2 regions of the Bradyrhizobium quebecense genome follow, and region 1 is predicted to be linked to the other one. Evidence: riboswitches for the same ligand, from Rfam matches in the RefSeq annotation. Region 1 holds a riboswitch; the other holds the start of a gene.
The links. Region 1 has a riboswitch for glycine ahead of HU230_RS18615 (D-amino acid dehydrogenase). Riboswitches for the same ligand answer to the same signal wherever they lie in the genome.
Positions count from the first base shown of each region.

Region 2: it holds a riboswitch for glycine, as region 1 does, so the genes downstream of both, gcvT (glycine cleavage system aminomethyltransferase GcvT) here and HU230_RS18615 (D-amino acid dehydrogenase) in region 1, are expected to answer to the same signal.

Region 1 covers NZ_CP088022.1:3,819,702-3,831,596, reverse strand. Annotated here, with positions in the region: gene HU230_RS18620 (ArgE/DapE family deacylase) at 1-1,287, opposite strand, end outside; gene HU230_RS18615 (D-amino acid dehydrogenase) at 1,608-2,915, opposite strand; glycine riboswitch at 2,981-3,094, opposite strand; glycine riboswitch at 3,098-3,203, opposite strand; gene HU230_RS18610 (M20/M25/M40 family metallo-hydrolase) at 3,296-4,426, opposite strand; gene HU230_RS18605 (ABC transporter substrate-binding protein) at 4,696-6,315, shown strand; gene HU230_RS18600 (hypothetical protein) at 6,400-6,714, opposite strand; gene HU230_RS18595 (PilZ domain-containing protein) at 6,996-7,283, shown strand; gene HU230_RS18590 (phospholipase D-like domain-containing protein) at 7,479-9,395, shown strand; tRNA gene HU230_RS18585 (tRNA-Leu) at 9,414-9,500, opposite strand; gene HU230_RS18580 (MarR family winged helix-turn-helix transcriptional regulator) at 9,687-10,133, opposite strand; gene HU230_RS18575 (alpha/beta hydrolase) at 10,281-11,063, shown strand; gene HU230_RS18570 (quinone oxidoreductase family protein) at 11,113-11,895, opposite strand, start outside.
Region 2 covers NZ_CP088022.1:3,982,091-3,993,985, forward strand. Annotated here, with positions in the region: gene HU230_RS19375 (TrmJ/YjtD family RNA methyltransferase) at 1-627, opposite strand, end outside; gene HU230_RS19380 (alpha/beta hydrolase family protein) at 977-2,671, shown strand; gene HU230_RS19385 (NADP-dependent isocitrate dehydrogenase) at 2,864-4,078, shown strand; gene HU230_RS19390 (DUF3455 domain-containing protein) at 4,119-4,619, shown strand; gene HU230_RS19395 (cyclic nucleotide-gated ion channel) at 4,718-5,971, opposite strand; gene alaS (alanine--tRNA ligase) at 5,983-8,670, opposite strand; glycine riboswitch at 8,873-8,961, shown strand; gene gcvT (glycine cleavage system aminomethyltransferase GcvT) at 9,103-10,248, shown strand; gene gcvH (glycine cleavage system protein GcvH) at 10,269-10,634, shown strand; gene gcvP (aminomethyl-transferring glycine dehydrogenase) at 10,657-11,895, shown strand, end outside.

The DNA of each region.
Region 1 (11,895 bases):
CACGCCGCACCAGTTGGCAACGAACAGTGCGATGCTCTGCGTCGTCTTGCGAAGGCTGTCGAGCTCGACACGTTCGTTGAACGCATGCGGGCCGATACCGTAAGGACCATAGCAAAGTGCGGGGATGCCGTAGTCGACGCAATAGTAGCGGGTGTCGTTGACGGCGGTAGACAGGCGCTCCTGCATTGGAGCCTGGAAGACGGAGTGATGGGCGGCAGACAGAGCTGCTTCCGCTTCGCTGCCGGGCTCGCACACCGCCGGGTCTGCCTGAAAACCACTCCACACCAGCTCGGCCGGATTGTCGGACAGGAAGTCGTCGGCCTTGTGCGCCTCAGTCAGGCATTCCTCGATGCCACGCATCGCCTGCTGCGGTGTTTCGCCCGGCAAGAGGCCGAGCCGGCAATCCAGCTCGCACCAGGCCGCGGTCGAACTGGCCCAATCGCCGCCTTTGATGATCCCGACGTTGAACTTGATCGGATTCTTGACGCTGCGGAACCAGCTGTTGTCGAGCGCCCGGGCATTGAGTGCCTTGGTGTAATCCTGAAACGCGCGCACCAGATGCATCGCCGACAGGATCGCGCTCGTACCGGCCTCGGAATAGGCGACATGCACCGGCGTGCCGCGGACGCGCAGGCGAAACCAGACGGCGCCGACCTGGGCGCGCGTGAGCGTGTGTCCGGTCGGCTCTGGAATGAGGCAGGCGTCGGCGCGATAGCCGCGCATCAACGTCGACAGTGCGCCGTTGCCGGTGCTCTCTTCCTCGGTCACGGTCTGCAGATGGACGCGCCCGGCCGGGGCATAGCCGGCATCGCTGAAAGCATCGAGCGCGAAGATCATGGCCGAGACACCGGCCTTCATGTCTTGCGCGCCACGCCCGAACATCCAGCCGTCATGCACGGCACCCGCGAACGGCGGCCGGTCCCAAAGGTCAGCGGGCCCCTCCGGCACCACGTCGATATGACCTTGCAGGATCAGGCTGCGTCCGCTGCCTTTGCTGTTGAGCGTCGCAACGACCTGCTGCGATCCGGCAAGATCGATGCCGTCCATTGGCGCAGCCTTCGGATGGCTCATCAGGTTGACGTCGGCAAGGCTGAACGCATCGACGTCGTAGCGGCGCTTTGCGAATTGCTCGGCCAACCAGCGTTGTTGCGGCGCTTCCTGTCCGCGCAAGCTGCGGAACTGCACCATGCGCGACAGGAACGCGATCTGATCGTCGAAGTTTCGATCGACGGCCGCGCACAGCTCCGCGGCAATCTGATCCGGCCTGGTCAACGTCTCGGTTGTCATGTCGCGCCTTTCGTGGAGCCCAGTGCAGAGACCTGAGCGTTGACCGTTTCGGAAAGGCGGCGCACCGAGTTGGTGCGCGTGCCGGCGGCGAGGTTACGTATCGGTCCGCCGAAGAGATTGCCGCCGGCACACCTGCCGTCCGGAATCCCGCACCGGACCGCAATGCCATGCGTGTCCGCTACCCCAATGCGCATTGTCCCCTCCCGCGCTGAAGCGCTTTTCCCCAATATCACGCTAGTCGTTGTCATGCGGTGTTTCTCAGCGAATTCCGACTTGGCCACACGCAAATACGCTCATATTCTTCCTCGTCGGCTGGATAATTAGGGGAAAGCTGCGCGGGCGGTCTCGGTCGCATCGACCTGCGACGGCACCATCGAAGGCGTGTCGAGGTCGCGCCAGTCATCGATCGCGCCTGCCACCATCTGCGCCGTCGCAGCCGACAGCGTCCAGCCGAGATGACCGTGGCCGGTGTTGTAGAACACGCCCGGAAACCGTCCGGCGCGCACCACCGGCATCATGTTCGGCATCATCGGGCGCAGGCCGGCCCAAGGCACGATCCTCGACGTGTCGATGCCGGGAAAATGCTGCCGCACCCAATCCACCAGCGGCTGGATGCGGTCGGCGCGAATGTCGCGGTTGAAGCCGTTGAACTCGGCGGTGCCGGCGACGCGGAAGCGGTCGGCGCCGAGCCGGCTGGTGACGATCTTCGCGGCCTCATCGAGCAGGCTGACGGTTGGCGCAGCGTCCCGGCTTTGCGGCGCATCGAGCTGCACGGTGATCGAATAGCCCTTCACCGGATAGACGTTGACGCGGTCGTTGAGCAGGCCTGCGAAGTGCCGGCTCGCGACGCCGGCGCAAATGACGATGCCGTCCGCCTGCAACTCATGTCGCGTCGCGACGCCAGCATCGTGCGAAGCGGCTTCGTTCCAGCCGATGCGGAAACCGTCGTCGCCGCGCGCGATCGCATCGACGTCGGCCTCATGGACGAAGCTCGCGCCGCGACGGATGCAGGCGTCGGCGAGCCCGCGCGTAAACTTGTGGATATCGCCGGTCGCGTCCGACGGCGTGAAGAAGCCGCCATAGCAGGTCGTCTGCAGCGCGGGTTCGATGCTGCGGATTTCGTCCGCCGTCACCGGCCGGCGGTCGAGCCCGCCTTGTTGCAGCAGCGTGTTGACGCGCAGGCCCGCGTCGAAGCCGGCCTTGTCGTGATAGACGTGCAGGATGCCGCGGCGTTCGAGATCGAAGGCGATGTTCTCGCGCTGTGCGATCGAGAACAGATGCTTGCGCGCTTCGATCGCGAGTCGCGTGGTCTCGATGGTGTTGGTGCGATAGCGGCCGATGTGGCCGACGAACTCGCCGATCCAGGAATATTTGTGCCAGCTCGGCTTCGGATTCATCAGCAGCGGCGCGTCGCTTCGAAGCATCCAGCGCAACCCCTTGAGAATGGTCGCGGCGCTGTTCCACACTTCCGCGTTGCTAGCGGAAAGCTGTCCGCCATTGGCGAACGAGGTTTCCATCGCGGCGTATCGATGCCTGTCGAGGACAGTCACGCGATAGCCGCGTTCGAGCAGGGCATAGGCCGTCGTCACGCCGGTGATGCCGGCGCCAATGATTGCGATGTGAGGCATGGTGGTCTTCAGGCTCCCGTGGGTTAGAGTCGCCGAACCACCGGTGAAACCGGCGTCGGCGCCCCATCTGTCACGGTACCTGAGAGCTTGATCCGCATCGGGCCTGGGCCCGATGGCAGACTATCCCCTTCGGTGGACGTCACGGCCCTTGATGCGGTCGTGTCCGTCTCTCTCCAGATCGTCCTGACGATACAGTCCTTTTGCCTGAGAGTTTCCGGGGCGGTTGCTCCGTCGGCGCCGAAGCAACAACACGAATGTTGTGACTTCGATCTCTCCCGCATCGTCGCGTTGGACGGCTGGACCGTAGGCGAAGCCTCAAAATTGGACAAGGCTAAATTTCGGTCCGGCATTGCCAACGTGTTGTGCAGTGCAAATCGGTGTCAGTCCAGCGTCGCCAGCAGCGCCGCCATCAGGCGGCCGCGCTCGGCAAGGCTCTCGATCTCGATATGCTCGTTGAGCGTATGCGCATCGGCGCCGCGAACGCCGAGGCCGTCGAGGGTCGGGATGCCCATCGCACCGGTGAAGTTGCCGTCCGATCCGCCGCCGGCGCTGCCGTGCGGCAGATCGAGGCCCATCGCCGCCGCGAGGCCCTTGGCCTTTTCATAGAGCGCCATGGTGCCGGCATCCGGCTCCCATACCGGGCGGGTGACGCCGCGCGTCACCTTGAAGGTCACGTCGTTGGCGGTGCCCGACAGCGCCAGCATGCGCTCGACGCCGCGGTCGAGATCGGCCTGGCGCTTGGCCATGCTGAGCGCTTCGCCGGTGCAGGTCGTTGCGACGCAATTGACCCATTGCCCGCCATGCACGATGCCGACCGAGAAGGTGCAGTCTTCGGTGGTCATGCCGTCGATGGCAATGATTTGCCGGGCCATTTCGCGGATCGCGGAACGGCCCGAGGAGAGTGTCGCGCCGGCATGGCTCGGCTTGCCGACAGCTTCCAGATTGAAGCGCGCGATCGCGTAGCGGCCGGTGACGACGCCGTTGTTCGGCCGGCCGGGCTCCGGCACCAGCACGTATTTGTTGCGCGCGGCTTCGGCCTCGATGATGTCGCGCGTCGACGGCGTGCCGACCTCTTCATCGGGCGTGAACAGCACGGTGATCGGCAGCGGCGTCGTAAAGGACGCGCGTGCCAACTGCCGGATCGCCTCGATCGACAGATAGTTGCCGCCCTTCATGTCGAAGATACCGGGCCCGAAGCACTTGTTGCCTTCGCGCCGCCACGCCAGCTTTTCGATGGTGCCGACCGGGTGCACGGTGTCCAGATGGCCGGCGATGAGGATGCCCGGCTGGCCTTGTTTCGGATGGGGAAAACGGGCGCGGACGCAGCCGGCGAAGCCCTGGCGTCCTGCGATGCGTTCGATCGTCGCACCCATGACCGCCATCTCGCGCGCGGCGAGGTCGAGCATGCGCTCGACTGCGGCCGCATCCCATGTCGGGCTCTCGCATTCCACCCAGCTGCGCAGCCCCTGCAGCATCGCTTCGGAATCAAAAGGAAGATTGGCGGGGTTCATGTCTTTTCTCTCTTGTTGTTTGTGCGCGCCGATACGCGTTCGCGTGCCGTACGAAAAGCTCGGAAGATGAGTTTGTAAAGTCAAATGCGCTGCACCAGCGGTTCATTCGTTCGTATACATTCGATCCTGCCGGAAACCGATTGACGCGCATTGCGCTTGATGCAAGTCTCGATTTCACAAGCCATACAGCATGTTAGTTCGCCTAAATAACGAACCGCATGCATAACGAATAAGCCGGCTTTGACCAGTTACACGTCAGGAGAAATTGCATGTTCCCTATCTCGCGTTGGAAGCACCGCACGCTAGCGGCTGCGTTGACGGCGCTCGCGCTGTCGTTCGCGCCGCAGGAATTGTCCTTTGCGCCGCAGGCCATGGCCGCGGGCAAGACCATCACCGCGGTGATGCATTCGGATCTGCGCGTCATCGATCCGATCCTGACCACCGCCTATATCACGCGAGACCATGGCTACATGGTCTACGACACGCTGGTCGCAACCGACTCCAACTTCAAGATCCAGCCGCAGATGGCCGACTGGAAGGTGTCCGACGACAAGCTCACTTACACATTCACGCTGCGCGACGGCCTCAAGTGGCACGATGGAACGCCGGTGACCGCGGAAGACTGCGTTGCTTCGCTGAAGCGCTGGGCCAAGGTCGACGGCATGGGCCAGAAGCTGATGGACTTTACGGCGAGCTTAGAGGCCACCGACGCGAAGACGATCACGCTGAAGCTGAAGGAGCCCTACGGCCTGGTGCTGGATTCGATCGGCAAGCCGTCGTCGCGCGTCGCCTTCATGATGCCGAAGCGGCTGGCCGAAACGCCGCCGGACAAGCCGATCCCGGAGCAGATCGGCTCGGGTCCGTTCAAGTTCGTCCAGGCCGAATTCCAGCCGGGCGTGAAGGCGGTCTATGTCAAGAACAACGACTACGTGCCGCGCAAGGAGCCGGCGAGCTGGACCGCGGGCGGCAAGGTCGTGAAGGTTGACCGCGTCGAGTGGGTCACGATGGCCGACGCGCAGACTGCGATGAACGCGCTGCAGTCCGGCGACATCGATTTTCTGGAGAACCCGTCGTTCGACACGTTGTCGATCCTGGAAGGCGACAAGGACCTGAAGGTCGAGACGCTGAACAAGTTCGGCTTCCAGACGCTCGGCCGCATGAACTTCCTCTATCCGCCGTTCGACAACATCAAGGTTCGCCAGGCGGCGCTGATGGCGATCAACCAGAAGCAGGTGCTCGACGCGCTGGTCGGCAATCCCAAGTATTACAAGACCTGCGTCTCCTTCTTCATCTGCGACACACCGTTCGCGTCCGAGGTCGGCGGCGAGACCTTGTTGAAGGGCGGCGACATGGCGGCGGCCAAGAAGGCGCTTGCCGAGTCGGGCTATGATGGCACGCCGGTCGTCATCATGGCGCCGGGCGACGTCACCACGCTCAAGGCGCAGCCGGTTGTTGTCGCCCAGCAGCTGCGCGACGCCGGCTTCAAGGTCGACCTGCAGGCCACCGACTGGCAGACCGTGGTGACTCGCCGCGCCAGCCAGAAGGCGCCGAAGGATGGCGGCTGGAACATGTTCTTCACGAACTGGGTCAGTGCCGACGTCTCCAACCCGATCGCCAACCTCTCGATCGGCGGCCAGGGCAAGAATGGCGGATGGTTCGGCTGGGCCGACGATCCGAAGATCGAACAGCTGAAGGACGCCTTCGTTCGCGCGCCGTCGCTCGACGAGCAGAAGAAGATCGCGGCCGATATCCAGAAGGAAGCCTACGAGCAGGTCATCTACATTCCGCTCGGTCAGTATCAGGGTCCAAGCGCCTGGCGGAAGTCGCTGTCCGGTGTGCTCGATGGTCCGGCAACGCCGATCTTCTGGAATATCGACAAATCCGAGTAGGCTTCAGGCTGCACGCAACACAAATGGCCGGGACCTGTCCCGGCCATTTTCGTTTCGCGCCGTCGCTCCGCGACGGCGGCTAATCTAGTGACCTGATTTCGCGTTGCTCGTGCTCGACAGGCTCGTGAGCTCTGTCTGTCCGACGCCGGCGCCGTTCATCCAGACCATCGCTCCCGCGGCAAACGCCAACAATCCGTAGAGCACGATCGCGCTGCGAATCCAGCGCCGGTAGATCGCGCGCTCGTCGGGGGGCGCATCAAGGAATTTCTGTGCGTTGAGCCCGTTGCTGCAATGGGCTGCGTCGTCGCCGTGCTCGAGGACGGAAGCGCCATGATCGGGCGCGGTATTGCCGACAATCCGATTGCAACCGGCAATCCGATTGCGATCCGCAATCGTCATCGCCTATCTCCAACTCATTGATCTCGAAATCTGAGGGCCGCGAAATGTGCGGCCGGAATTTCCAATGCGACGACCTTACACCACGTGACGATCTCGGCATGTGAACCCTGCCACACCCGCAAAACACGATGCGGTGATGCAAGCATCGTGACGCCTCGGCTGCCTGCTCAAGCCGTGGGCGGGCGCGTGGCATACCAATTTGGATAGCGGCGGCTTTAAGGTTCCCGTCAGTATTGCATCGTAGTCTGACCGCCGACTTGAGTACCTTCCGCGACGGGCCCATGGCCGACGACCATAGCAGGCCCGCACCGGCCAGCGCGCAACAGCCAATGCCGACCGAGAAGCGCCGTGCCGGCGCACGCCGCCGCGTCCTCAAGTCGGGAGCGATCGAATTCGGCAATGAAGCGATCGCCTGCACGGTCCGGAATCTCTCGCCTCAGGGCGCCTGCATCGAAGTCAATTCTCCGCTGTGGTTTCCCGACCGCTTCACTCTCGCCGTCGACGGCCAGCGGTGGCCGTGCCGCATCGTATGGAAGAAGCAGAAGCGGCTGGGACTGGCGTTCGATTAGGGCTCGATGCCCGGCGCGCCGCGTCGCGCCGATTTGCACGAACAGTTGTCGTCTATTTCACAAACTACCCAAGGTTACCGGCGTATTGTCCGACGGGCCGATATCGGTGCCGCTCCAGGATGCACGTTCTCACCGTGCAAGGGTGGCGTCCATTGTTTCGCTCCTGCGGATTCACCCAGCCTCGGGGAAATTGTGATGACCATCAATGTCAAGGCCTACGCCAACGCCGATGATGTTCTGATCGCCTGGCAGCCGGACACCTGGTCGAACGACTGGGTCGGATTCCAGCTCGAGCGGCGCAACAACATCACGCAGCAGACGACCGTGCTCTCCAACCGCATTCCGCCGAAGCCCGGCGAGAAACCGGTCGCGGACGCGGGCATTTCCTCGACGCAATCGCCGTTCCGGCGCTGCATCTGGACCGATCACAGCGTCGTCGACACCGACAACATCTCGTATCGCGTCACCGCGATGAAGAGCGGTGCGAACGGGACATTCACGCCCGATTCAGCCTCGGTGTCGGCCTGGACGACGCCGGCGGTCGCTTCGGGCGATGCGGGCGGCGGCTTGTCGGCCTATTTCAACCGCGGCACCCTGATGTCGCAGATCGTCAGCCGTTTCGTGCAGGGCGATACCTCCGACGACTCGCTGCGCAATTTCGTCAAGAGCCTGTCCGACCCGGCCAATCAGGCGCGCCGCTACCTGTCAGGCGATGCTCTGCACGAGATCCTGGCCTTCTTGCACGATGCCGATCTCCGCGGCAGCCAGATCCATGCCGCCATCTACGAGATGAATGACGAGGAGCTGGTCGGCGCGCTGAAACCGTTCGGCAGCCGCGGCAACGTCCTGCTCGGCAATGGCAGTGCGACCAAGCCGAACATCGCGGGCGAGCTCGGTGGCGCCGGCCTGACGGTCAAGCATCGCGATCTGTCGAATGCAGGCAGGTCGTCGCCCAGCGTCCACAACAAGTTCGTGGTCGAGAGCGACGCGCATGGCAACGCGATCCGCGTGCTGACCGGCAGCACGAACTGGACTACGACCGGGCTGTGCACGCAGCTCAACAACGTGCTGATCATCGAGAATGCGGTGATCGCCAAGCGCTATCTCGATCAGTGGGGCAAGCTGGTCGCCGCGGGCAATGCCATGCCGCCCGCGCTGAAGACGTCGAATTCCAGTCCGACCAGCGACAGCAACATTTCGGTGTTCTTCGCCGCGACCAACGGCGAAGCCGAGTTCAAGCCGGTGCTGGACCTGATCAAGAACGCCAAGGACGGCGCGCTCTTCCTGATGTTCATGCCGGGTCAATCGCCGCTGCTGGATGCCCTGTTGGTCCGCGCACAGCAGAACGACATCTATGTCCGCGGCGTGGTGTCGACCATGATGGCCAGCAAGAACGGCAACATCGTTTCGGTCGGCGGGGAGGTCGTCAAATCGGGCGCACCGAAGCAATCCTTCCATGACGACGTCCAGCTGCCGCATGGCGTGAGCGCGACCAACGAACCCTCATGGGCCGACGTCGAATTCAGCGTCCAGCAGATCCGCAACGCGGGGATGATTGCGATCGTTCACTCCAAGACCATCGTGATCGATCCGTTCTCCGACAATTGCGCCGTCATCACCGGATCGCACAATTTCTCGGTTGCCGCCTCGGAGAAGAATGACGAGAATCTCGTGATCATCCGCGGCAACAAGCAGCTTGCCCAGGCCTATGCGCTGCATATCAACGGCGTCTACGACCACTACTCCTGGCGCGGTTATCTCGGCAGCGGCGGCAATCCGGATCAGATCTATTCGCTCGACGGCTGGAAGCCGGGCGGCGGCAAGGAGCAGGAGCTGGATTTCTGGATGGAGGAGCCGGTGCCGCCGCGCCCGACGCGTAGTGGCGGCAGCGCGGCGCAACAGCCAAGTGTGGCTAGCGGGGCGTCGGCGAGGACAGCCGTCAAGAAGACCCCCAAGAAGGCCCCGAAGAAATCGGCCAAGAAAGTCGCCAAGACGTCAGCCAAGAAATCGGCGAAGAAGGCGAGGAAGCCGGCTAAGGCCGCAAAGGCCAAGAAAACAAAGGCCGGGTCGACGAAGAAGGCTAAGGCAAAGAAGGCGAAGGCCAAGAAGTAAGAGTGGTGCGCAACAGACTGGTGCGGGCGGTGGGACTCGAACCCACATGACGTTGCCGTCGAGGGATTTTAAGTCCCTTGCGTCTACCAGTTCCGCCACGTCCGCATCTTGAATTTATTGAGTTTTCGCAATTTAGACCGAGAGGCTTTCCAAGATCCCTCGGCGGTTTTCCAAATCTGGTTTCGTTCCGTTCCGGACAAAACCCCGGCGGGCGCATCTTCTAGCTCTTCGTCGTCAGCCGGGCAAACGCCGGGATAACGTATCGCAGGTGTGAACGGCGCGGTTTGTCCGTTAGTCCGTTCCCGATTTCGTCAATGCGTTGCGAAGCGCCTGGACGCGCTTGTTGAGTGAGACGAGTTCGTCGATGGTCAGGCCGGACCGCTCCAGCAAGGTATCGGTCAGGCAGCCGGTGCGCGATTGCATCGCCTTGCCGCTGTCGGTCAGGTGGACGCCGACCTGCCGTTCGTCCTCCACACTGCGCCGGCGCACCACGAAGCCGGCATTTTCGAGCCGCTTGACCAGCGGCGTGATGGTGCTGGGCTCGAGGGCGAGCCGGTCGGCGATTGCGGAAATCATCTGCCCGTCCTTTTCCCAGAGCACGCTGAGAACGAGGTATTGCGGATAGGTGATGCCGAGGCCGTCGAGCAGGGGCTTGTAGGCACGGTTGATCGCAATGGTGGTCCCGTAAAGAGAGAAGCAAAGCTGGCTATCCAGCGGAATCGGTCCCGGATTTGGCATGAGAGGAGCCCTTTCGATGTGTTTTGCCCAGCGTACCACGAAAATCATTATCGCGATAAAAAATATCTGGACAAGCAAATTGAAGACAGTTATACGATGATTATCGCGATAAAGATTATCGCGAAATAAACATCCAGGAGAACTTCAATGTCTGTTGCCACCAAATTGTTCGCCGCCGCAGCATCGCTGGGCCTCGCCACCGCGACGATCCCCGCGGCCCAGGCCCAGTCCGCCCCGATCAAATCAATCGTCCTCGTCCACGGCGGTTTCGTCGACGGTTCGGGATGGGAAGGCGTCTACAAGATCCTGAAGAAGGACGGCTACAAGGTCAGCATCGTCCAGAACCCGACCACCACGCTGGCGGACGACGTCGCCGTCACCAAGCGCGCCATCGCCGCCGCCGACGGCAATGTCATTCTGGTCGGTCATTCCTATGGTGGCGTCGTCGTCACCGAGGCGGGCACCGATCCGAAGGTCGCGGGGCTGGTCTACATCACGGCGTTCGCGCCCGACCAGGGCGAATCCGTCGGCAAGCTGATCGCCAATCCTCCTCCCGGCGCGCCTGTGCCGCCGATCCTGCCGCCGAAGGACGGCTTCCTGTCGCTCGATCACGCGAAGTTCGCCGCCGCGTTCGCAGCCGATGTGAAGCCCGAAGTCGCGGCATTCATGGCTGACTCGCAGGTGCCCTGGGGTGTCGCCGCCTTGAATGGCGAGGTGAGCGCGCCGGCCTGGAAGAGCAAGCCGAGCTGGTACCTGGTGGCGACCAACGACAAGATGATCCCGGTCGATGCGCAGCGGATGATGGCCAAGCGCGCCGGTGCCAAGACCGTCGATCAGGCCGGCAGCCACGCCGTGTATGTCTCGAAGCCGGAGGCAGTGGCAAAGGTCATCGAGCAAGCCGCCAAGGGCGTCGGCGACAAGCAGAAGTAACGCAGCCGTCCGCGACCGAGCTTCCCGATCGGGCTCAAGCGATGCCCGATCAGGCTCCCGGTCGCAGTACGACGCGGTTGCGCGATGATCCGATCACGGCGGTGTAGGCCGCCTTCGTCTCAGCAAGCGGGTAGATCGAGGACGGGATGATCGGATAGGGGCGCAGGAAGCCGCCGGCGAACCCAGATAGCACGCTGCGCAGCAGCTCTGCGCTTTCGATCGTAGAAAACGCAAGCGTGTCGACGCCGAGATAAGTGTGCCGTCCGCGATAGAATTCCAGGATGTTGAATTTGACCGTCTGGTCGGTCGTGGCGATCAGGATCTGCCGCCCGGCCTTGGCAAGCGAATGGTGCGCATCGTCGAAGTAGGGGTCACCGACCGTGTTGAAGACGATATCGGCTCCGTGGCCGTCGGTCAGTTCGCGCACGCGTCCCGCGACGTCGGTCGCCGAGGAATTGATGATCTGGATCGGGGCGTTGGCGTGGCCTTCGTAGGGTTCGTCCTTGCGCACCACGCCGATCACCCTGGCGCCTTGCCAGGTCGCAAGCTGGACCGCAGCCTGCCCGACCTTGCCGTTGACGCCCATGACGAGGACATGTTCGCCGGGTCTCGGCGCGCCGGCTCGTCGAAAGCCTTCGATGGCTGTCACGAACGGTACGCCGATCCCTGCAGCCTCATCCATTGAAATTCCGTCCGGCTTTTCGACCAGGGCCGCGGCCTCGACGACGACATGGCTGGCGTGCGTACCGTCACGGCGGATTCCGAGGTCGCCGGACGAACCGAACACAGCTTTTCCGATCAATGCGTCCGGCCCTTCGACCACCCGCCCGGA
Region 2 (11,895 bases), 160 kb from region 1:
CTCGACCTTGTCGAGCTCGGCAACGAGGTTGTCGAAGAACGCCTGCATCTGGTGCTGGGAGGCCGGCTCGGACCGCTCCGGCATCGCGAACGGCAGCGCGCCGGCGGTCGAGAGCTTGAACCATTCGTACCCCATCAACAGCACTGCCTGCGCCAGGTTGAGCGAGGCGAAGCCCGGATTGACCGGGAAGGTGATGATGCGGTTGGCGAGCGCGACCTCCTCATTGGTCAGGCCGGAGCGCTCCCGCCCGAACAGGATGCCGGCCCCGCCACCGGAGGCGACGTGGCTGACGATCTCGCCCGCCGCGCCTTCCGGTCCGACCACTGGCTTGGCCTGGTCGTGGGCGCGCGCGGTGGTCGCGAACACCAGCGTGAGATCGGCGATCGCCTGCTCGACGGTGTCGAACAGCTCGACGGAACCGATGATGTGGTCGGCGCCGGCGGCGGCGCGCTGGGCGGCGACATTCGGCCAGCCGTCACGCGGATTGACGATGCGCATCCGGGTCAGCGCGAAGTTGCCCATCGCGCGCGCGGCCATGCCGATGTTCTCGCCAAGCTGCGGCTCGACCAGGATGACGACGGGACCGGCAAGGTCGTGCCCTGCCTTGGTCTTGTCGGTGCCGGACATCTAACTTCACTTTCTGATTCAACGTCTGAAGATTTTGAATCAGCTTCCGAAGCGGCTGATTCAAACTCTCATGCAGGGCGGCGCAACTAGCTTTGCACCGGTTTTGCGCGGGACCATTTTCTCCAAGGAGATAACAGGGTTAGCGGCGTTTGCGAATCCTCAATCGGAATCCCAATCGCACGGAGCGAAGACCGTCGCTTGCGCGCGCTTCGCCTTCGGATAGGCTATCAACCACAACCAAAGCGAAGCTGTAAAGGCACGCTTGAGACGCCGCTTGAACGGCGAGGGCACTTGGGTCGAAGCACTTGGGGCGATGATGCGGGGCAGACGGACGCTGGCGATTGTGGGCGTGGTCTTGATCGTGGCGGGGGGCCTGCTCGCCCACCTCACACAGACCGCAGGCGGCATCCGGATCGCGGATGTCAGGTTCAAGGGCGCCAAGGGCAACACCATGAGCGCCCTGCTCTACATCCCGCCGAACGCGACGCCGCAGATCCCGGCGCCCGGCATCCTCGCCGTGCACGGCTACATCAATTCGCGCGAGACCCAGGACGGCTTCGGCATCGAGTTCGCCCGCCGCGGCTATGTGGTGCTGGCGCTCGATCAGACCGGCCATGGCTACAGCGACCCGCCCTCCTTCGCCAACGGCTTTGGCGGACCTGACGGCCTTGCCTATCTCCGCAGCCTGCCATTCGTCGACAAGGAGAACATCGGGCTGGAGGGCCATTCGATGGGCGGCTGGACCGTGCTGGCGGCCGCCACCGCGATGCCCAACGACTATAAATCGATGGTGCTGGAGGGCTCGTCCACCGGCAAGCCGTTCGCCGCCGAGGGCACCGCGAGCTGGCCGCGAAACACCGCGCTGGTCTTTGCCCAGTACGAGGAGTTCTCCACCCTGATGTGGGGCGTCGACCTCGCCCGCGACGTCACCAAGAGCCCGAAACTCTGGGCGCTGTTCGGCACGCAAGGCACGGTCGAGCCGGGCAAGGTCTATGGCGATCCGGCCAACGGCACCGCCCGGGTGCTGTACACCCCCGCGATGACCCATCCAGCCGAGCACATCTCGCATGAGGCGATCGGCTACAGCCTCGACTGGTTCGCCAAGACGTTGAAGGGCGGCACGCCTCGTCCGGTCGACGACCAGATCTGGTTCCGCAAGGAGATCGGTACCCTGATCGCGCTGATCGGCTTCGTGGCGCTCATGATCGGGACGTTCGACGCGCTGCTGGAGGCGCCGATGTTCTCCCGCCTGCGGCTGCCGGCGGCTGGCGACGGCACCATGCCGGCGCATCAGGCCGCCGGCGGCCGGCGCTGGACCACGACGTTCATCCTGTCCGCCTTCATCCCCGCGCTGACCTACTACCCGGCCTTTGCACTGGGCGGCACATTCGTCACCCCAAGCGCGTTCCTGCCGCAGGGCATCACCAGCCAGATCCTGGTTTGGGCCATCATCAACGGCCTGATCACGCTGGCGCTGATGTGGTTCGTCCCGAAGCGCGCCAGCCGGGCCGGCCTCGTCGGTCAATCCGTCGTGATCGCGGTGGCCTCGGTTGCGGTGGGCTACGCTGCGCTCTGGCTCGCCGACCTCGCCTTCAAGATCGACTTCAGATTCTGGATCGTCGCACTCAAATTGATGAGCGCGAAGCAATTCCTCATCTTCCTGATCTATCTGATTCCGTTCACGGCGTTTTTCGTGGTGGCGCTACACGTGCTGCACCGGAATTTCTCGACCATGGGCGCCCCGCGCGGAGCGCTCTATCTGACCAACATCCTGGCGCTGACGCTCGGTTTCATCGTGGTGCTTGTGCTGCAATACGGCACGCTGTGGCTGACCGGAAAGCTGTTCAACCCGATCCCGGACCCCAGCTTCGTGCCGCTCTCGACCATCGTCGCGATTCAGTTCGTGCCGCTCCTGGCAATCGTCGCCGTGATCGCGACCTTCACCTGGCGGCGAACCGGATCGAGCCTGCCGGGGGCCCTGATCGCGGGCCTGTTCGTGACCTGGTACATCGTGGCCGGGACCGCCACGCAGGTCCCGCTTTAGAGGGGTTCAGGTGAGGAAAACCCGTCCAGGACAAGGAGCGAGAGCCGCCGTCAGAATGGCGGTTCTCGGTGAAAAGATGGGCTGAAAGTGCATAACCGGTGCGCTTCCGCCCGTCCCCGGGCGGTGCTATAGCGCAGGCGTATTCCACCCCCGCCGTCAAAAGCGCGCCGTTCCCAAGAGGGCCTCCCCGTCATGGCAAAAATCAAGGTATCCAACCCCGTCGTCGAGCTCGATGGCGACGAGATGACCCGGATCATCTGGCAGTACATCAAGGACAAGCTGATCAACCCGTTCCTGGATGTCGAACTGCTCTATTTCGATCTGGGCATGGAATACCGCGATGAGACCAATGACCAGGTGACCATCGACGCCGCCGAAGCCATCAAGAAGGTCGGCGTCGGCGTCAAATGCGCCACCATCACCCCCGACGAGGCCCGGGTGAAGGAGTTCGGCCTGAAGCAGATGTGGAAGTCGCCGAACGGCACCATCCGCAACATCCTCGGCGGCGTGATCTTCCGCGAGCCGATCATCTGCAAGAACGTGCCGCGCCTGGTTCCCGGCTGGACCAAGCCGATCATCATCGGCCGCCACGCCTATGGCGACCAGTACCGTGCCACCGACATCAAGTTCCCCGGCAAGGGCACGCTGTCGCTGAAGTTCGTCGGCGAGGACGGCACCGTGATCGAGCGGGAAGTGTTCAAGGCGCCGGGCGCCGGCGTCGCAATGGAGATGTACAATCTCGACGACTCCATCATCGATTTCGCCCGCGCCTCGCTGAACTACGGCCTGCTGCGCAACTACCCGGTCTACCTCTCGACCAAGAACACCATCCTCAAGGTCTATGACGGCCGCTTCAAGGACATCTTCCAGGACATCTACGACCGCGAGTTCAAGAAGGAATTCGAGGCCAAGGGCCTGACCTACGAGCACCGCCTGATCGACGACATGGTCGCCTCGGCGCTGAAATGGTCCGGCGGCTATGTCTGGGCCTGCAAGAACTATGACGGCGACGTGCAGTCCGACACCGTGGCCCAGGGCTACGGCTCGCTCGGCCTGATGACCTCGGTGCTGCTCACCCCGGACGGCAAGACGGTGGAAGCCGAAGCCGCCCACGGCACCGTGACCCGCCACTACCGCGAGCACCAGAAGGGCAAGGAGACCTCGACCAACTCGATCGCGTCGATCTTTGCCTGGACCCGTGGCCTGGCCCACCGCGCCAAGCTCGACAACAACCCGGAACTGGCGAAGTTCGCCACCACCCTGGAGAAGGTCTGCGTCGCGACCGTCGAAGAAGGCTACATGACCAAGGACCTCGCGCTCCTGGTCGGCGCCGACCAGCGCTGGCTCTCCACCACCGGCTTCCTCGACAAGGTCGCCGAGAATCTCGGAAAGGCGATGGCGGCCTAATAACGGCTGCCTGTTGCCGAACACAGCAGCGAGCGTGACCATGACCTTTCCCGGCCGGGTGACGCTCGCATCCTTGCTGCTGACCGGCTCGGCGGCACTCGCTGCCGATCCGCTGCCCGCCCCCGTTGCGGCGCCCGACGAGACCGCGGTCCTCACCGTCCACGCCGAGGGCGTGCAGGTCTATGAGTGCAAGCCGGTCATCGACGGCAAGCTCGCCTGGTCGTTCCGCGAACCGGTCGCCACCCTGATCGCCGATGGCCGCACCGTCGGCCGGCACTATGCCGGACCGAACTGGGAGCATGTCGACGGCAGCGCCGTGACCGCCCGCACCGCCGGCAGCGCGCCCGGCGCAACGCCAGCGGACATTCCCTGGCTGAAGCTCGAGGTGATCTCCCACCGCGGCAACGGCCTGCTCTCCAGCGTCGCCACGGTGCAGCGGATCAACACCTCGGGCGGCGAACTCAGCGGCGCCTGCGACAAATCAGGCGCACTGAAGAGCGCGGCGTATTCGGCGGATTACGTGTTTCTGCGGAGAGACTAGAGCGTTTTCGAGCGAAGTGGATACCGGTTCGCGTGAAGAAAACGCGTCAGAACAAGAATCTAGAGCTTCGGTTCTGATTCAATCAGAACCGAAATGCTCTAATCGCGGATGCCGCCGTCGGTCTCGCGCGGCGGCGCTTGTGCGAGTTCGCCGGCGGCAAGGTCGCCACCGGCCGCAAGCGGGTCGGCAAGCCGCGCCTCCGCCGTCTCCCTGACATGGGCGCCGAGCGCCGGGATCCGCTCGGTCAGGGCATGGAAGTCCTGCGCATCGAGCAGCAGCAGCTTGGTCTTCCGCGTCGCCGTCACCGTGCCGGAGCGGCTGGTCCGCCTGAGCAGCGCGATCTCGCCGAAGAACGAGCCGTCGGCAAGCCGCACGCGTTGGCTCGGCAGGTCGATCTCGACCTCGCCGGCGGTGATGAAATACATCGACGACGCCGGATCGCCGCGCCGCACCAGCACCTCGCCGGCCTCGATGGTCTGCGACCGCAGCAGGCGCATGATGTCGGCGATCTCGGCAGCGCCGAGATGTGAGAACAGCGGCACCCGCGCCAGCATGCCCCAGGTCACGACGAAGTCGCGGCGCCGGACCTCGTCGGCGAACGCGGTCGAGACGATCGCGACCGGCAGCGCGATCATCGCAAAACCGACCACGATCGCAACCACCGTGACCATCCGGCCGAGCACCGTCACCGGGACGACGTCGCCGTAACCGACGGTCCCGAGCGTCACGATCGCCCACCACATCGCCTGCGGCATGGTGCCGAACTTGTCCGGCTGCACCTTGTGCTCGATGGCATAGAGCAGCGAGGCGAAAAGCAGCACCGCGCCGGTCAGGATCACGACGCAGCCGAACAGCGTGCGCCGCTCGGCATGCAGCGCCGCCAGCAGCGAGCGCATCGCGGTCGAATAGCGCACCAGCTTGAGGAACGGCAGCATGCCGAACAGCACCAGCGCGGTCTTGTCGCCGATCGCGAGCGCGATGGTCGACGGCAGGAAAGCAAGCAGGTCGATCACGCCGAGCGCCGAGCAGGCGTATTCCAGCCGCGCCTGCAGCGGCGTCATGTCGCGCAGCGAGCGGCCGACCACGCTCCAGAGCCGCGCGGCATATTCCAGCGCGAAGGCAGTCACCGCGGCGATCTCGATCGCCGTGAACAGCCACCAGAATTGGGCATCGATCTCCGGCACCGACGCCAGGATCGCTGCCAGCACATCGACGGTGATGATCGCGACGACGAGCCGGACAAATCGCGCGCCGACCGAATATGGCAGGTGGTCCTGCTCGAGCAGCTCGTAGAGACGCTCCCGCAGTCCGGGATCGCTGATCGTTGGCTTACCCGGAGCCGTCGCCACGATCAGCCTCTCCGTCAGGCGCCAGCCGATGCCTGTTGAGTCATGGCTTGCTCGATCGCCGACAGCGCGGCGTCGGCCTTGGCACCGTCGGGCCCGCCGGCCTGCGCCATGTCGGGCCGGCCACCGCCACCCTTGCCGCCGAGCACCTCGGAGCCCTTGCGCACCAGCTCGACCGCGTTGAAGCGCGAGGTCAGGTCGGCGGTGACGCCGACCACGATGCCGGCCTTGCCGTCCTCGGTGACGCCGACGATCGCGACCACGCCGGAGCCGATCTGCTTCTTGCCGTCGTCGACGAGGCTCTTCAGGTCCTTGGTCTCGACGCCTTCGACCGCGCGCGCGAGCAGCTTGACGTTGCCGACCTCGCGCACGCCGGAGGCGGCACCATTCGACGACGCTCCGCCGCCCATCGCGAGCTTCTTGCGGGCATCCGACAGGTCGCGCTCGAGCTTCTTGCGCTCCTCCATCAGGGCCGCGATGCGCGCCGGCACATCCTCGATCGTGGTGCGCAACTCGGCCGCCGCGGTCTTCGCCAGCGTCATGGTGTCGTTGGCGTGCTTGCGCGCATGATGTCCGGTCAGCGCCTCGATGCGGCGGACGCCGGACGCGACCGCGCTCTCGCTGGTCACCGAAATCAGGCCGATGTCGCCGGTGCGACGAACATGGGTGCCGCCGCAGAGCTCGACCGACCAGCCAAGCGCGTTCTGGCCGTGCTCGCGGGCGCTCTTGCCCATCGAGACGACGCGAACCTCGTCGCCATACTTCTCGCCGAACAGTGCGCGCGCACCGGCCTCGCGGGCGTCGTCGACACCCATGACGCGGGTCGTCACCTCGTCATTCTCCAGCACGACATCGTTGGCGATGTCCTCGACCCGGGCGAGCTCTTCCGGCGTAATCGGCTTCGGATGCACGAAATCGAAGCGCAGGCGATCGGGCGCGACCAGCGAGCCGCGTTGCGCGATGTGATCGCCGAGCACCTGGCGCAGCGCCTCGTGCAGCAGATGCGTCGCCGAGTGGTTGGCGCGGATCGACGAACGCCTGGCGTGGTCGACCTCGAGCTGCAGGGCGGTGCCGACGTTCAGGGTGCCCTGCTCCACCGTGCCGACATGCACGAACAGGTCGCCGGCCTTCTTCTGCATATCGGTGATGCGGAATTTGACCCCCTCGCCGGTCAGGATGCCGACATCGCCGACCTGACCACCGGACTCGGCATAGAACGGCGTCTGGTTCAGCACGATCGCGCCGCTCTCGCCGGCCTTGAGGCCGTCGACCTCGGCGCCGTCCTTGACCAGTGCCGTCACCACGCCTTCCGCACTCTCGGTCTCATAGCCGAGGAATTCGGTTGCGCCGAGCTTCTCGCGCAGCGGGAACCAGATGGTCTCGGTAGCCGCCTCGCCGGAGCCTGCCCAGGAGGCGCGCGCCTTCTCGCGCTGGCGGTTCATCGCATCGGTGAACGATGCCTGGTCGACGCTGATGCCGCGCGACTTCAGCGCGTCCTGCGTCAGGTCCAGCGGGAATCCGTAGGTGTCGTACAGCGTGAACGCGGTGTCGCCGTCGAACATGTCGCCCTTCTTGAGGCCGGCGCTTTTCTCATCGAGGATCGAGAGGCCGCGCACCAGCGTCTTGCGGAAGCGCGTCTCTTCCAGCTGCAGCGTCTCCTCGATCAGCTTCTCCGCGCGCACCAGGTCCGGATAGGCCTGGCCCATCTCGCGGACCAGCGCCCAGACCAGGCGATGCATCAGCGGCTCGCTCGCGCCGAGCAGCTGCGCGTGGCGCATTGCGCGGCGCATGATCCGGCGCAGCACATAGCCGCGGCCCTCGTTCGACGGCAGCACGCCGTCGGCAATCAGGAACGCCGAGGAGCGCAGATGGTCAGCGATCACCCGGTACGACGCCACGTTCTGCGGGTTCGGCCCATGGCCGAGGGCCGATGCAGCCGCATCGATCAGGTGGCGGAACAGATCGGTCTCGAACACGCTCTCGACGCCCTGCAGGATGCAGGCCATGCGCTCCAGCCCCATGCCGGTGTCGATCGAGGGACGCGGCAGCGCCACGCGCTCCTCCTTCGTCACCTGCTCGTATTGCATGAACACTAGGTTCCAGAATTCGAGGAAGCGATCACCGTCCTCTTCCGGGCTTCCCGGAGGTCCGCCCCAGATATGCTCGCCGCGATCGATGAAGATTTCGGAGCACGGACCGCACGGGCCGGTATCGCCCATCGCCCAGAAATTGTCCGAGGTCGCGATGCGGATGATGCGATCGTCGGAGAAGCCCGCGATCTTCTTCCAGTAGCCGGCCGCCTCGTCGTCGGTGTGGTAGATGGTGACGAGCAGCTTGTCCTTTTTCAGCCCGAAATCCTTGGTGATCAGATTCCAGGCGAGCTCGATCGCGCGCTCCTTGAAGTAGTCGCCGAACGAGAAGTTGCCGAGCATCTCGAAGAAGGTGAGATGGCGCGCGGTGTAGCCGACATTGTCGAGGTCGTTATGCTTGCCGCCGGCGCGGACGCACTTCTGCGACGTCGTGGCACGCTGATAGCCGCGCTTCTCGACGCCGGTGAAGACGTTCTTGAACTGCACCATGCCGGCATTGGTGAACATCAGGGTCGGGTCGTTGCGCGGAACCAGCGGCGACGATGCCACGATCTCGTGGCCGTTCTCCTTGAAGAAGTTCAGAAATGTCGACCTGATGTCGTTGACGCTGCTCATGTTCATCCAATCGGAAAAAGGGGCCGGCCAGCCGCAAAAAGGCGTCATTTTCCGGCCGAACGCTTTTAGACATTGCCAGCTGCGGTGTCCAGAAACTGTGCAGGCGGATCATGGGCTTGCCGCGGCAGCACAAAGCCCATTGGATAGCCGCGAGAGCTGCGTTGACAGTCTTGGTGGCGCCGTGTTTTCTACCTACCTGTTATTAGTCACGTCGGGAGAGACCGGCCTTACCGCCGGCGCCGAAGGAGCAACCGCCCCGGAAACTCTCAGGCAAAAGGACCGCGTGACGTCTAACATCTGGAAAGAGGCGCTGGGGTTCTCCCCGATGCGTCCGCCGACGGGATAATACTCTCAGGCACAGCGACAGATGGGGCTTTCTGCAGGTTTCTCAAGGGGAAATAGGTCCCCGGCGGGAACCGCGAGGGCCCTGTGATGCTTGCGCGCGAAACTTCCCCGCTGAAACAGACCCCGCTGCACGCGCTGCATCTGGCGCGCGGAGCCAAGATGGTGCCGTTCGCCGGCTACGACATGCCGGTGCAATACACCGCCGGCGTGCTGAAAGAGCACCTGCACACCCGCAAGGAAGCCGGCCTGTTCGACGTGTCCCACATGGGCCAGCTCGTGCTGAGGGCGAAGTCGGGCAAGGTCGCGGACGCCGCGCTCGCGCTCGAAAAGCTGGTGCCGCAGGACATCGTCGGCATCGCGCCGGGACGGCAGCGCTACGCGCAATTCACCAACAATGACGGCGGCCTGCTCGACGACCTGATGGTCGCGAATTTCGGCGATCACCTGTTCCTGGTGGTCAACGCCGCTTGCAAGGCCGAGGACGAGGCGCATCTGCGCGCGCATCTCTCCGAAGCTTGCGAAATCGTGTCGCTGGCCGACCGCGCGCTGATCGCGCTGCAGGGGCCGAAAGCAGAATCGGCGCTGGCGAAACTTTGTGCAGATGTCAGTTCGATGAAATTCATGGACGCCGGTCCGCGCCGCGTCGGCGATATCGACTGCTTCGTCTCGCGCTCCGGCTATACCGGCGAGGACGGTTTTGAGATTTCCGTGCCCGCAGACAAGGCGGAGGCCTTGGTCACCGCATTGCTGGACAATCCCGATGTACTTCCGATCGGGCTCGGCGCGCGCGACAGCCTGCGGCTCGAGGCCGGGCTCTGCCTCTATGGTCATGACATCGACACCACGACGACGCCGGTCGAAGGCGCGCTGGAGTGGTCGGTGCAGAAGGTCCGCCGCAGCGGCGGCGCCCGAGCCGGCGGTTTTCCGGGTGCCGACAAGATTCTCGCGCAATTCGCCGACGGCGCCGCTCGCCGCCGCGTCGGCCTGAAGCCCGACGGCCGCGCACCGGTGCGCGAAGGCGCCGGCCTGTTCGCCGATCCGACCTCGACCGAGCCAATCGGCAAGGTGACCTCGGGCGGCTTCGGCCCGAGCCTCAATGCGCCGGTTGCGATGGGCTACCTGCCGACATCCCTTTCCGCGCTCGACACCACGGTTTTCGCCGAAGTGCGCGGCCAACGGCTGCCGCTCAAGGTCGCAGCCACGCCCTTCGTTCCCAATACCTACAAACGCTAAACGCCAAAGGATCGATCACCATGACGACGCTGTACACGTCCGACCACGAATGGCTCCGCATCGAGGGCGACGTCGCCACGATCGGGATCACCGACTACGCGCAGTCGCAGCTCGGCGACGTCGTATTCGTCGAACTGCCCAAGGTCGGCCGCAGCCTGAAGAAAGCCGAGGCCGCAGCGGTCGTCGAATCCGTCAAGGCCGCCTCCGACGTCTACGCGCCGATCACCGGCGAAGTGATCGAGGTCAACGAGGCGCTCGCGGCCGAGCCCGCCCTGGTCAATTCGGATGCCGGCGGCAAGGCCTGGTTCTTCAAGCTGAAGATTGCCGACAGGGGCGAACTCGGCGGCCTGATGGACGAGGCCGCCTACGCCGCACACACCGCCTGAGGATCAGTTTAAGGATCAAGCCATGAACGCGCCCTTCAAGCCGATCAACGAAGCCGCCACCGATTTCGTCCGCCGCCACATCGGACCGTCACCGCGCGACATCAACGCGATGCTGGAAACGGTCGGCGCCGCGAGCCTGCAGGCGCTGATGAATGAGACGCTGCCGGCATCGATCCTTCAGAAGGCGCCGCTCGATCTGGGCCGGGCGCTGAGCGAGACCGAGGCGCTCGCGCATATGAGCGAGCTCGCCGCGCAGAACCAGACCTTCACCTCGCTGATCGGCCAGGGCTATTCCGGCACCATCCTGCCCGCGGTGATCCAGCGCAATATCCTGGAGAACCCGGCCTGGTACACCGCCTATACGCCGTATCAGCCGGAGATCAGCCAGGGGCGGCTCGAAGCCCTGTTCAATTTCCAGACCATGATCTGTGACCTCACCGGGCTCGACGTCGCCAACGCCTCGCTGCTCGACGAGGCGACCGCGGCCGCCGAAGCGATGGCGCTCGCCGAGCGCCACTCGCAGGTCAAGGCAAAGGTGTTCTTCGTCGACAAGGAGGTGCATCCGCAGACGCTGGCGGTGATGCGCACGCGCGCCGCGCCACTCGGCTGGGCGCTGGTGGTCGGCGATCCCCTGACCGAGCTCGACAAGGCCGACGTGCTCGGCGCGCTGCTGCAATATCCCGGCACGACAGGCGCGGTGCGCGACCTCCGGCCGGCGATCGCATCGCTGCACGCCAAGGGTGCGCTTGCGATCGTGGCCGCGGACCTGCTGTCGCTGGCTTTGCTGACCTCGCCCGGTGAGCTCGGCGCCGACATTGCCATCGGTTCGGCGCAGCGGTTCGGCGTGCCGATGGGTTATGGCGGACCGCACGCCGCCTACATGGCCGTGCGTGACACGCTGAAGCGCTCGCTGCCCGGCCGCATCGTTGGCCTCTCGGTGGATTCGCGCGGTGCACCGGCCTATCGGCTGGCGCTGCAGACCCGCGAGCAGCATATCCGCCGAGAGAAGGCGACCTCCAACATCTGTACTGCGCAGGTGCTGCTCGCCGTGATCGCTTCGATGTATGCGGTGTATCACGACCCGGAAGGCCTGACGCATATCGCGCGCAGCGTGCATCGCCGCGCCACCGTGCTCGCCGCAGGCCTGCGCAAGCTCGGCTTTGCGCCGACCAGCGAGGCATTCTTCGACACTGTGACGGTCGAGGTCGGCGCGAAGCAGATCGAGATCGTCTCCCGCGCGCTCGCGGAGCGGATCAATCTG